2 regions of the Martelella sp. FLE1502 genome follow, and region 1 is predicted to be linked to the other one. Evidence: predicted binding sites of a transcription regulator. Region 1 holds the regulator's gene; the other holds the start of a gene.
What was found. Region 1 encodes HrcA, which represses chaperone genes, less so after heat shock. Its sites were predicted from a motif close to GTTAGCACTCNCNNNNNGNGAGTGCTAAC; they were not measured.
Positions count from the first base shown of each region.

Region 1 (5,690 bases):
GAGCGGGGGTTAGATCCTCGGGACAAGCCCGAGGATGACGTCCGTAAAAAGGACAGGTTTGTCAGAGGTGTCAGAGGTTTGAGGCGCTCACGTCGTGATCGGCTCTTTCGCTTCCATGAACAGCTTCAGCGATTCCTGATAGCCGAAGGTCAGGAGTTGGTCGACATAGGCGATCAGCCGGTCGGCCCAGTCGAAGCCCATATAGGCGGCGAGCCAGACCAGAAGCGCCGCGATGATCAGCGCGTAGATGAAGCTGCGCAGCACCATCAGCACGATGGCGAGCAGCACGAAGGCGATCAGCCCGTAGAAGATCGATGGGGCCAGCGCCACGCCGTCCTGATGGGCGAGATAGCCCATATAGAGCGCGAAGATGATGCAGACCGCAGCGCTCAGCCGGTCGCGAATTTTGCGGTGGGTATAGGACGCGCTTGCCATTCTCGATCTCCCTTTTGATGCGGGCGCTCAACGCTTAAGAAACGCGGGCGCCGCAACCCGGTTCCCGATATCTCATGTTCAGCGATGATTGTCGATCAGGATAGCTCTGCAACCAGACAGTTCAAGACCAGCATGCCCGCGGGCGTTGCCCGCAGCCGGTGGTTGCCGATGCGCTCGATGAGGCCGAGGTCGAGCAGAAACGCCTCGCGTTCGGCATCGACCGGCCTGCCGGAAAGCGACGACCAGCGCGAAAGGTCGACGCCTTCCATCACGCGTAATCCCATCAGCAGCAATTCGTCGGCCTGTTCCTCGCCGGTGAGCATGCTTTGTTCGCTTGTGCCGTGGCCGGCTTCCTCGACCATCGAGAGCCAGGTTTCCGGGTGGCGTTCGGCGGCGGTCGCGATCTTGCCGGCGGTGGTCGCAAGCCTGCCATGCGCGCCGGGGCCGATGCCGGCATAATCGCCATAGCGCCAGTAGGTGAGGTTGTGCCGGCTTTCCGCGCCGGGGCGGGCGTGGTTGGATACCTCGTAGGCGGGCAGGCCGCGTTCCGCCGTCACGGCCTGCGTGATCTCGTAGAGCTCGGCGGCGTGATCCTCATCGGGCACGGTGAGTTTCCCGGCCTTGTGCAGCGCGTAGAACGCCGTGCCTTCCTCGATGGTGAGCTGATAGAGCGACAGGTGATCGGCGGCGAGATCGATCGCGCGGTTGAGCTCCGCCACCCAGTCATCGATGGTCTGGCCCGGCCGGGCATAGATCAGGTCGAACGACATGCGCGGGAATATCTCGCGCGCGAGCCCGATCGCGCCCAGCGCCTGCTCGACATTGTGCAGCCGGCCGAGGAACCGCAACTGTCGGTCATCGAGCGCCTGCACGCCCATGGAGACGCGGTTGACGCCGGTGGCGCGGTATCCGCGAAAGCGTGTTGCCTCGACGCTTGAGGGGTTGGCCTCCAGCGTGATCTCGATCCCGTCCGGCACATGCCATGCCTTGGCAACCGAATCGAGAATGCCGCCGAGCGTCTCCGGCGCCATCAGTGAGGGCGTGCCGCCGCCGATGAAGATGCTGGTGACGTCGCGCGGGCCGGAAAGGGAGCGCATATGGTCGATCTCGCGGGCGAAGGCGGCCATGAACCGCGGTTGGTCTACAGGCTGGTGACGCACGTGGCTGTTGAAGTCGCAATACGGGCATTTGGCCGCGCAGAACGGCCAGTGCAGATAGACGCCGAAGCCCGGTTCGCCATCGTCGCGGGCCATGGTTTGCGGTTCGCTCAGCGTGACAGTCCTTGTTCCACGAACAAACGGAAGGCGCGGGCGCGGTGCGACAGCGCGCCGCCATCCTCAGGCCCGCCATGGGTCTTTTCGTCGGTTTCCATTTCACCGAAGGTCCGGTCGTGGCCCGCCGGCATGAAGACCGGGTCGTAGCCATGGCCCTTGTCGCCGCGCGGCGGCCAGATCAGCGTGCCCTCGACCTCGCCCCGGAAAGTCTCGGTATGGCCGTCGGGCCAGGCTAGGCAGAGCACGCAGACGAAGCGGGCGGTGCGCTGTTCCGGTGTGGTCGCGCCCTTTTCGACGAGCAGCTTTTCGACCTTTTCCATCGCCATGCCGAAATCGCGGCTGCCGTCTTCCGTTTCCGCCCAGTCGGCGGTGTAGACGCCGGGCGCGCCATCGAGCGCGTCGACGGCGATGCCGGAATCATCGGCAAGCGCGGGCAGGCCGGATGTGCGGGCCGAGGCCAGCGCCTTGATCGCGGCGTTTTCCTCGAACGTCGTCCCGGTTTCCTCGGGCACGTCGAAGCTCAGTTCAGCGGCCGATTTCGCCGAAAAACCGAGCGGGCCGATCAGATCCGCGATCTCCGCGATCTTGCCAGCATTGTGGCTGGCGACGACGATGGTCTTGGTATCGAGTGTGCGCATGTCAGGTCCTGATCAGAGGTGATGGGGAGGGGCGAGCCGCATAGCCCCCAACCAATCTCCCCCCTTGAGGGGGAGATGTCGCGAAAGCGACAGAGAGGGATAAAGGGCATAAGCCGCAAGCTCCGTATTTGCCGAAACGGTCCACCCCTCTCTGCCCCTGTCGGGGCATCTCCCCCTCAAGGGGGGAGATCGAAGGGAGTGCGGGGCAAAGGCCGGGTATCATCACAGCCCCCAGAGCTTGCCCTCGGCGCATTCCAGGCTGTTGCCGGCGGGGTCGCGGAAATAGATCGAGCGGGCGCCGTTCGGCCAGCGGAGATCGCTTTCGATGGCGATACCGCTTTCGCCGAGGCGGTCGAGCATGGCGGCGAAATCGTCGTCCTTCAGCCGGAAGCAGACATGGCCCTGGCCGCGGCCGCCATGGGCGGGAACGGGCAGGGCGTCCGGTGCCGCGGGCTTTTCGGTTTCGTCCGGATTGAAGATCAGCAGCACGCCGGGCCCGCAGCGGTAGAAAATATGGCGGTTGCCGGCGCGGGAAATCTTCTCCAGACCCAGCACACCGCCGTAGAAATTCTCGGCGGCGTCGAGATCATCGACATAAAGCGCGGTTTCGAGAATGGCGGCGATCGAGCTTACCATGGCGTTACGCGCCCTCGACGGTCTTCTTCTGGAGATCGACAAGCTCGGCGATGCCGTTTCTGGCGAGGTCCAGCAGCGTCAGGAACTCGTCCTGGCTGAACGGCTTGCCCTCGGCGGTGCCCTGGATCTCGACGATGCCGCCGGTGCCGGTCATCACGAAATTGGCGTCGGTTTCTGCCGACGAATCCTCGAGATAGTCGAGGTCGATCACCGGCTGGTCGGCGAAGATGCCGCAGGAAATCGCCGCGACATGGTCTTTCAGCACCTTGCCGGTCTTCACCATGCTGCGGGCTTCCATCCATTTCAGGCAATCGTGAAGCGCGATCCATGCGCCGGTGATCGAGGCGGTGCGGGTGCCGCCATCGGCCTGTATCACGTCGCAGTCGACGCTGATCTGGCGCTCGCCCAGCGCTTCGAGATCGACGACGGCGCGCAGCGAGCGGCCGATCAGGCGCTGAATTTCCAGCGTTCGTCCGCCCTGCTTGCCGGCAGACGCCTCGCGGCGCATGCGCTCGCCGGTGGCGCGCGGCAGCATGCCGTATTCGGCCGTCACCCAGCCCTTGCCTCCATTGCGCAGCCACGGCGGCACGCGTTCTTCCAGCGAGGCGGTGCACAGCACGTGGGTATCGCCGAACTTCACCAGGCAGGAGCCTTCGGCGTGCTTGGAGAAGCCGCGCTCGAACGAGACGTTGCGCATCTGGGTAAGTTGTCTGCCTGATGGCCGCATGGGGAGGTCCTTCCGGTTGCTTTTGGCCGCGTTCTACGAGCATGCGCCCGCTTTTGCAAAGAAAAACGCCTCGCCGGCCCGGGTCAATTGCGCGGCGATGCCTTCGCACTATATTAGGCGGGAGACCATTTCATGTTCCGGCAAAGCTTGGATGACCACGAAACGCAATATCAAGGCCGATATGCCCGCCATCTCGCTCGATGACCGTTCGCGCGAGGTGTTCCGCCGCATTGTCGAGACCTATCTGGAAAGCGGCGAGCCGCTCGGCTCGCGCAATCTGTCGCGGCTTTTGCCGATGTCGCTGTCGCCGGCCTCGGTGCGCAATGTCATGAGCGATCTTGAGGAACTCGGCCTGATCTACGCGCCCCACATCAGCGCCGGGCGGCTGCCGACGGAAAGCGGCCTGCGCTTCTTCGTGGATGCCTATATGCAGATCGGCGACCTTGGAGACAGTGAGCGCGCCGAGATCGAGCGCCAGATGGGCGGTATCGGCAGCGGCCAGCCGGTGGAGACACTGCTGGACGAGGCGAGTCAGATGCTGTCCGGCATGTCGCGCGGGGCAGGCCTGGTAATGACCTCCAAGAGCGATACCGTGCTCAAACATGTCGAATTCATCCGGCTGGAGCCGACCAAGGCGCTGGCCGTACTGGTGGGCGAGCACAACCAGGTCGAAAACCGGATCATCGATCTTCCCGCCGGCACCACTTCCTCGCAGCTGACGGCCGCCGCGAATTTTCTCAATGCGCATCTGAACGGCCAGACCCTGCCGGAGCTGAAGTCGGTGCTGACCCGGCTGAAGGACCGCGTGCGCCATGAACTGGACCAGCTGTCGCAGGATCTCGTCGGGCGCGGGCTCGCCGTGTGGTCGGGCAGCGCCGAGGACGGCAATCCGGGGCGGCTGATCGTGCGCGGGCGCGCCAATCTGCTGGAAGGCGTGGCCGATGCCGCCGATATCGACCGGTTGCGCATGCTGTTCGACGATCTGGAGAAAAAGGACAGCCTGATCGAACTGATCAATCTCGCCGAAAGCGGCTCGGGCGTCCGGATTTTCATCGGCTCGGAAAACAAGCTGTTTTCGTTGTCGGGTTCGTCGCTGGTGGTCGCCCCTTACCGCGACAGCGACAACCAGGTGGTCGGCGCCGTCGGCGTTATCGGGCCGACCCGGTTGAATTATGCGCGGGTGGTGCCGATGGTTGATTATACCGCTCATCTGCTGTCACGGCTTTCCGGCACGCGCTGAGGCTTCAAACCGTATCGTCCCCATATCAGACCTTGATTTTTCAAGGCTGAACCTCGATATCGGGGCTCAAGAAATTCACCACTGGAATGAAATCTGCGGAGACGTCATGACCGACGAGACCAAGAAAAACGGAACTGACGAACAAATCAAGGAAACGGTGCTCGATCTCGAAGCCGAGATGGACGCAGCCGCCGCCGAGGATATCGCCGAGGAGGCTCAGCCCGAGCCCGATCCGCTTGAGGTCCTGAAGGCCGAGAACGAAAAGCAGCGCGACCAGCTTCTGCGCCTTGCCGCCGAAATGGAAAACCTGCGCCGCCGCACCGCCCGCGATGTCAAGGACGCCAAGGCCTATGCCGTGACCGCGTTCGCGCGCGACATGCTCGGCGTTTCCGACAACCTGCGCCGCGCGCTGGACGCCATTCCGGAAGACAAGCGCACCGAGGAGATCAAGGGCTTCATTGAGGGCGTCGAGATGACCGAACGCTCGATGCTGTCCGGCCTCGAACGCCACGGTGTGAAGAAGATCGAGGCCGAGGGCGCGCGCTTCGACCCCAATATCCATCAGGCGATGTTCGAGGTTCCGAACCCGGAAATCCCGTCCAACACGGTGGTTCAGGTGGTCCAGGCCGGCTACATGATCGGCGAGCGCGTCCTGCGCCCGGCCATGGTCGGCGTTTCCAAGGGCGGACCGAAGTTGGAAGCCGCCCAGCCGGCCGACGAAGCGCCGAAGGACGAGTGAT
Region 1 is NZ_JBAKFQ010000036.1:283-5,972, reverse strand. Features, by position in the region: gene V6767_RS21105 (hypothetical protein) at 88-435, opposite strand; gene hemW (radical SAM family heme chaperone HemW) at 531-1,688, opposite strand; gene rdgB (RdgB/HAM1 family non-canonical purine NTP pyrophosphatase) at 1,703-2,347, opposite strand; gene V6767_RS21090 (VOC family protein) at 2,570-2,983, opposite strand; gene rph (ribonuclease PH) at 2,988-3,710, opposite strand; gene hrcA (heat-inducible transcriptional repressor HrcA) at 3,862-4,950, shown strand; gene grpE (nucleotide exchange factor GrpE) at 5,057-5,689, shown strand.

Region 2 (5,690 bases), on a different contig from region 1:
GTCTTCCGGCGTTTCGGTTTCGTCGTCCTTGAAGCCGCTGCACAGAATGCCCTCGGCATCGGCCTCGCCGACATTCTCGACCCCGGTATCGCCGTAAAGGTCGGCGTCACGCTCCGGCCCCAGATAATAGAGCTTGCGCGGGCCCTCGGCCACCAGCGTCCGGGTGACATCGCCGGAGGTGACGATGGCGTCGAAGCTTTCATCCGTCACGCCGAGCGCTGCAAGCTGATCCTTGACCGAGGGTCCAAGCCGGGGCGAATTGGTCAGCAGGATCACCGTCTTGCCGGCGCGGCGCGCCTCGGCCAGCGCCGCCTTTGGCGTATCGAAGGAGGCCACGCCATTGTGGAGAACGCCCCAGACATCGCAGAGCATGACATCGTAATCGGCATGAAGCTGATGGAGAGCGTCGATCGGTTTCGGCATGGATTTTCCTTGTTACGTGGGAGGCGCGGACAAATGGTCACAACAGCGTGCCGATGGCAAGCCCCGCAAGCGCCGCGCCGGCAAGAAGCGGCAGAATGCCGACCCTGAATTTGAGAAGCGCGACAATCCCCGCAACGCTGATGGCGAGCGAGGCCGGATCGAGGCTTGTCCCGTCCGGCCATATCAGGCTCGCGCGCATGAACGGCGGCAGCGAAAACAGCGCGATCCGGTCGACCGAACTGAACAGCACGTTGAGCGCGAACCAGAGCGAGAGATTGGCGATCACCCCGACAATCGCCGCGCCGATGCCGGCCAGCGCCCCGGAAAGCGCGGCGTTGCGGCGCAGGTCCTCGACATAGGGCGCTCCGGCGAAGATGAACAGGAAGCTCGGCACGAAGATCGCCCAGGCGGTCAGCGCCGCGCCAAGAATGCCGGAGACGAGCGGCCCGGCAAAGGTCGGTGCGCCGTGCGCGGCCAAAAAGCCGACGAAGCACAGCACCAGCACCAGCGGCCCCGGCGTCGTTTCGGCAAGCGCCAGCCCGTCCATCATCTCCGCCGGCGTCAGCCAGTGATAGGTGGCCACCGCCTCCTGCGCCACATAGGTCAGCACCGCATAGGCCCCGCCGAAGGAAAACAGCGCGATCTTGACGAAGAAGCCGAAAATGTCGGTCAGCGTCTGAAACCCGCCGAACGGCGCCAGCGCGAAAAGCGGCAGCAGCCAGATGAGCGTCCAGATAAGCAGCGTCACGACGGTGGAGACGCCGCGCCTGCGCCAGTCCTGCCGTGGCGGGTTATCGGCTTCAGTGGAAACCGGCCGCCGCATGAACACATAGCCGACGAGCCCGGCGGCCAGCACCACGACCGGAAAGGCCACACCGAAGACAAACAGAGCCAGAAAGGCCGCGATCGCGAGCCCCACCGAGACCGGCCCCTTGAGCGAACGCCCGGCCATGCGCCACAGCGCCTGCACGACGATAGCGAGCACCGCCGCCTTCAGCCCCATGAAGATCGCCTCCAGCCATCCGGCGTCGCCGAGTGTGGCATAGAGCGCGGCCAGCGCGACAATCAGGAGAAAGCCCGGCAGCACGAATAACAGGCCGGCGGCAATGCCGCCGCGCACGCCGTGGAGCATCCAGCCGACATAGGTCGCCAGTTGCTGGGCCTCGGGACCGGGCAGCAGCATGCAATAATTGAGGGCGTGAAGATAGCGCTCGGGCGGAAGCCAGCGCTTCTCGTCGACGATAATCCTGTGCATCAGCGCGATCTGGCCGGCCGGGCCGCCGAAGGACAGAAGGCCGATGCGGGCGAACACGCTGACAAGCTCGCCGAACGCCGGCTTTTTATCCTCTGTCGCACCGACCGTCACAATGTCCTCGCAATCCGGGTGGAAATGAATCCGCGTCGATATCAAGGGTCGGGGTTACGATCACGGCATAAAACCTGTATGAAGCCCGGCAATACGAGGCCCCAAAAAGTTCCGGCGGCGCTCAAAAAAACTTGAAGCCGTTTCTTGACACCGCTTCACCCCCTCCTTAAATCACCGCCATTAGCACTCTCCGGATGAGAGTGCTAACACTGATCCATGCGACCGCGAAAACGGTCGCGAATGTCATTCGATCGAGGGTATAGACAATGGCAAGCATTTCTTTCCGCCCCCTGCACGACCGCGTCGTTGTACGCCGCGTGGAGTCTGAAGAAAAGACCAAGGGTGGCATCATCATCCCCGATACCGCCAAGGAAAAGCCGCAGGAAGGCGAAATCGTCGCTGTCGGCAACGGCGCCCGTGACGACAGCGGCAATGTTGTCGCACTCGACGTCAAGGTCGGCGACCGCGTTCTGTTCGGCAAGTGGTCGGGCACCGAAGTCAAGCTCGACGGCGAAGACCTTCTGATCATGAAGGAAGCCGACATCATGGGCATCGTCGCTTAATCAAGCGCCTCCCACGATCCACCTTTCCAACCAGCCGGGCATATGCCCATAAGGTTTTGATAAACCAGGAGTTTTCAAATGGCTGCTAAAGAAATCAAATTCGGCCGCTCTGCGCGCGAAAAGATGATGCACGGCGTTGACGTGCTCGCTGACGCCGTGAAGGTCACGCTTGGCCCCAAGGGCCGCAACGTTGTTATCGAAAAGTCCTTCGGCGCTCCGCGCATCACCAAGGACGGCGTTTCGGTCGCCAAGGAAATCGAACTGGACGACAAGTTCGAGAATATGGGCGCCCAGATGGTCCGCGAAGTTGCTTCGAAGACCAACGACATCGCCGGTGACGGCACCACGACGGCAACCGTTCTCGCTTCCTCGATCATCCGCGAAGGCAACAAGGCCGTTGCCGCCGGCATGAACCCGATGGACCTGAAGCGCGGTATCGACCTCGCCGTCAACGAAGTCGTCAAGGATCTCCAGGCCAAGGCCAAGAAGATCAACACCTCGGAAGAAGTTGCCCAGGTCGGCACCATTTCCGCCAACGGCGAAAAGCAGATCGGCGAAGACATTGCCGCCGCCATGCAGAAGGTCGGCAATGAAGGCGTGATCACGGTTGAAGAAGCCAAGACCGCCGAAACCGAACTCGAAGTCGTCGAAGGCATGCAGTTCGACCGCGGCTACCTGTCGCCCTACTTCGTGACCAACTCCGAGAAGATGGTTGCCGAGCTGGAAGACGCCTACATCCTGCTGCACGAAAAGAAGCTCTCCAACCTTCAGGCTCTCCTGCCGGTTCTGGAAGCTGTCGTTCAGTCCAACAAGCCGCTCCTGATCATTGCTGAAGACGTTGAAGGCGAAGCGCTTGCGACCCTCGTCGTCAACAAGCTGCGCGGCGGCCTGAAGATTGCTGCCGTCAAGGCGCCTGGCTTCGGCGATCGCCGCAAGGCCATGCTCGAAGACCTCGCCATCCTGACGGGCGGCACGGTCATCTCCGAAGATCTCGGCATCAAGCTCGAAAATGTTACCCTCGACATGCTCGGCACTGCCAAGAAGGTCTCGATCACCAAGGAAAACACCACGGTTGTCGACGGCGCCGGCCAGAAGGCCGACATCGAAGCCCGCGTTGCCCAGATCAAGGCCCAGATCGAGGAAACCACCTCCGACTACGACCGCGAAAAGCTGCAGGAACGTCTTGCCAAGCTCGCTGGCGGCGTTGCCGTGATCCGCGTTGGCGGCTCCACGGAAGTCGAAGTGAAGGAAAAGAAGGACCGCATCGACGACGCTCTGAACGCGACCCGCGCGGCCGTTCAGGAAGGCATCGTGCCCGGCGGCGGCGTGGCCCTGCTGCGTTCCTCCACCAAGATCGCCTCCAAGGGTGAAAACGACGACCAGGAAGCCGGCATCAACATCGTTCGCCGTGCGCTCCAGTCGCTGGTTCGCCAGATCGCCACCAACGCAGGCGACGAAGCCTCGATCGTTGTCGGCAAGATCCTCGACAAGAACGACGACAACTTCGGCTACAACGCCCAGACCGGCGAATATGGCGACATGATCGCCATGGGTATCGTCGACCCGGTCAAGGTCGTCCGCACCGCTCTGCAGAACGCTGCTTCGGTTGCCTCGCTTCTGATCACCACGGAAGCCATGGTTGCCGACCTTCCGAAGAAGGAAGGCGCCGGCGGCGGCATGCCCGACATGGGCGGCATGGGCGGAATGGGTGGCATGGGCGGCATGATGTAATCAGGCGATAAGCCTGATTACAGAATAAAGCCCGGTCTCATCCGGAATCTGAAAGGCGGCGCTTCGGCGTCGCCTTTTTTGTGCTTCATCCGCAACACGTCCGGACCATTGTGGCGATTTGGCGCAGGAGACGCTTCATCTAGGCGAGCAGGATGGTATTGCCTTTCATCAACTCCGCTCGCTCAGATGAAAGACCCCGATGAAGCTCCTCCCCTGCACAGCTCTTGCCGCCCTCCTTGCCGCTTCCGCTGCAGAAGCAGCGGATATCTCAATGCCCGCCGCCGCACCGCCGCCGTCAACGGTCGTTGACTGGTCGGGCTTCTATTTCGGCGCTGAAGGCGGCTATGGCTGGCTGGCCGGGGAAATACCGGAAACCGTCTTTACCGCCGGCAAGACCGAGGCGGCCTCCGGCGGCACGGCGGGCATTTTCGTCGGTTACGACCATCAGTTCGACAACCGCATGGTGATCGGCATCGAAGGCGCCTACAGCTATAACTGGAACGACAACGACTACGTCGTTTCTTCCCCGCTCCCGATCCTGAACGGCCAGACCGTAACTTTCGGCACCGGATGGCGCGTAAGCGTCGAGGGCCGGCTCGGCTATGCCTGGGGCAAAACGCTGGTCTATGCGACGGGCGGCTATGCCGCGACCCGGCTCGAGGGCAGCTTTTCGCTCACCGGTCAGAACTATGATGATGTGTTGAACGGCTGGACTGCCGGTCTCGGCGTTGACTACGCCTTCACCGACAATCTCTTCGGACGCCTGAAGGTGCGCTACAGCGATTACGGCAACACCGACCTCGTCACCAAGGCAACCGGCCTGCCGGGTCTTTCCGACACAAAGCTGACCCAGGCCAGCGTCACCGGCGGCATCGGCTTCAAGTTCTGATTACGTAGAACGCAAAAAAGGGCGGTGATCCGCCCTTTTTCGTAGATCTCAGTGCCCCGAGCCGCCTCAAGCAGCTTCGGCGCTGCGATTGATCGCTTTTTCCGCCAGTTTCGACAGTTCCAGATCGGCCTTGGATTCCTGCTCGAAGGTTTCCTCGAGAAGCTTGACCACATCCTTCTTGCCAAGCTGTCGGGCCCAGGCGAGCAGCGTGCCGTAGCGGGCCATCTCGTAGTGTTCAACGGCCTGGGCGGACGAGATCAGGCCGGCGTCTAGCGCGGGCGCGCCCTTGAACTCCTCGATGATTTCCTCGCCTTCGGCGATGATGCCCTGGATCGCTTCGCAGGTCTTGCCGCGGGCCGGCTTGCCGAGGATTTCGAACACCTGCTGCAGGCGCTCCACCTGGCCCTCGGTTTCCTCCTTGTGATTGCGGAAGGCTTCCGCCAGGTCTTCGGAGCTCGCCGCGCGGGCCATTTTCGGCAACGCCTTAAGAATCTGGCGTTCGGCGAAGTAGATGTCTTTCAGCGTATCAAGAAACAGGTCATCGAGCGTTTTCTGCTTGGTCATGGGTTTCTCCTCGGTTGGCACCCTTCATTCGTATATCGCTGAAACGTACCGTTCGCCGAAGCGGTTCCATGCTGATTCCCAAACCCGAACAAAAAAGGCGCGGCCTGCGCCGCGCCCGAGACAAGTTGTCATATGCAGACCGTTCAAACAGCCG
Region 2 is NZ_JBAKFQ010000011.1:123,490-129,179, forward strand. Features, by position in the region: gene V6767_RS11760 (TIGR01459 family HAD-type hydrolase) at 1-423, opposite strand, end outside; gene chrA (chromate efflux transporter) at 461-1,789, opposite strand; gene groES (co-chaperone GroES) at 2,056-2,352, shown strand; gene groL (chaperonin GroEL) at 2,431-4,083, shown strand; gene V6767_RS11780 (outer membrane protein) at 4,283-4,972, shown strand; gene V6767_RS11785 (YciE/YciF ferroxidase family protein) at 5,039-5,536, opposite strand; gene V6767_RS11790 (glutathione binding-like protein) at 5,680-5,690, opposite strand, start outside.
Region 2: a site for HrcA is predicted at 1,969-1,997, ahead of groES (co-chaperone GroES). Genes of this name have one in related genera too.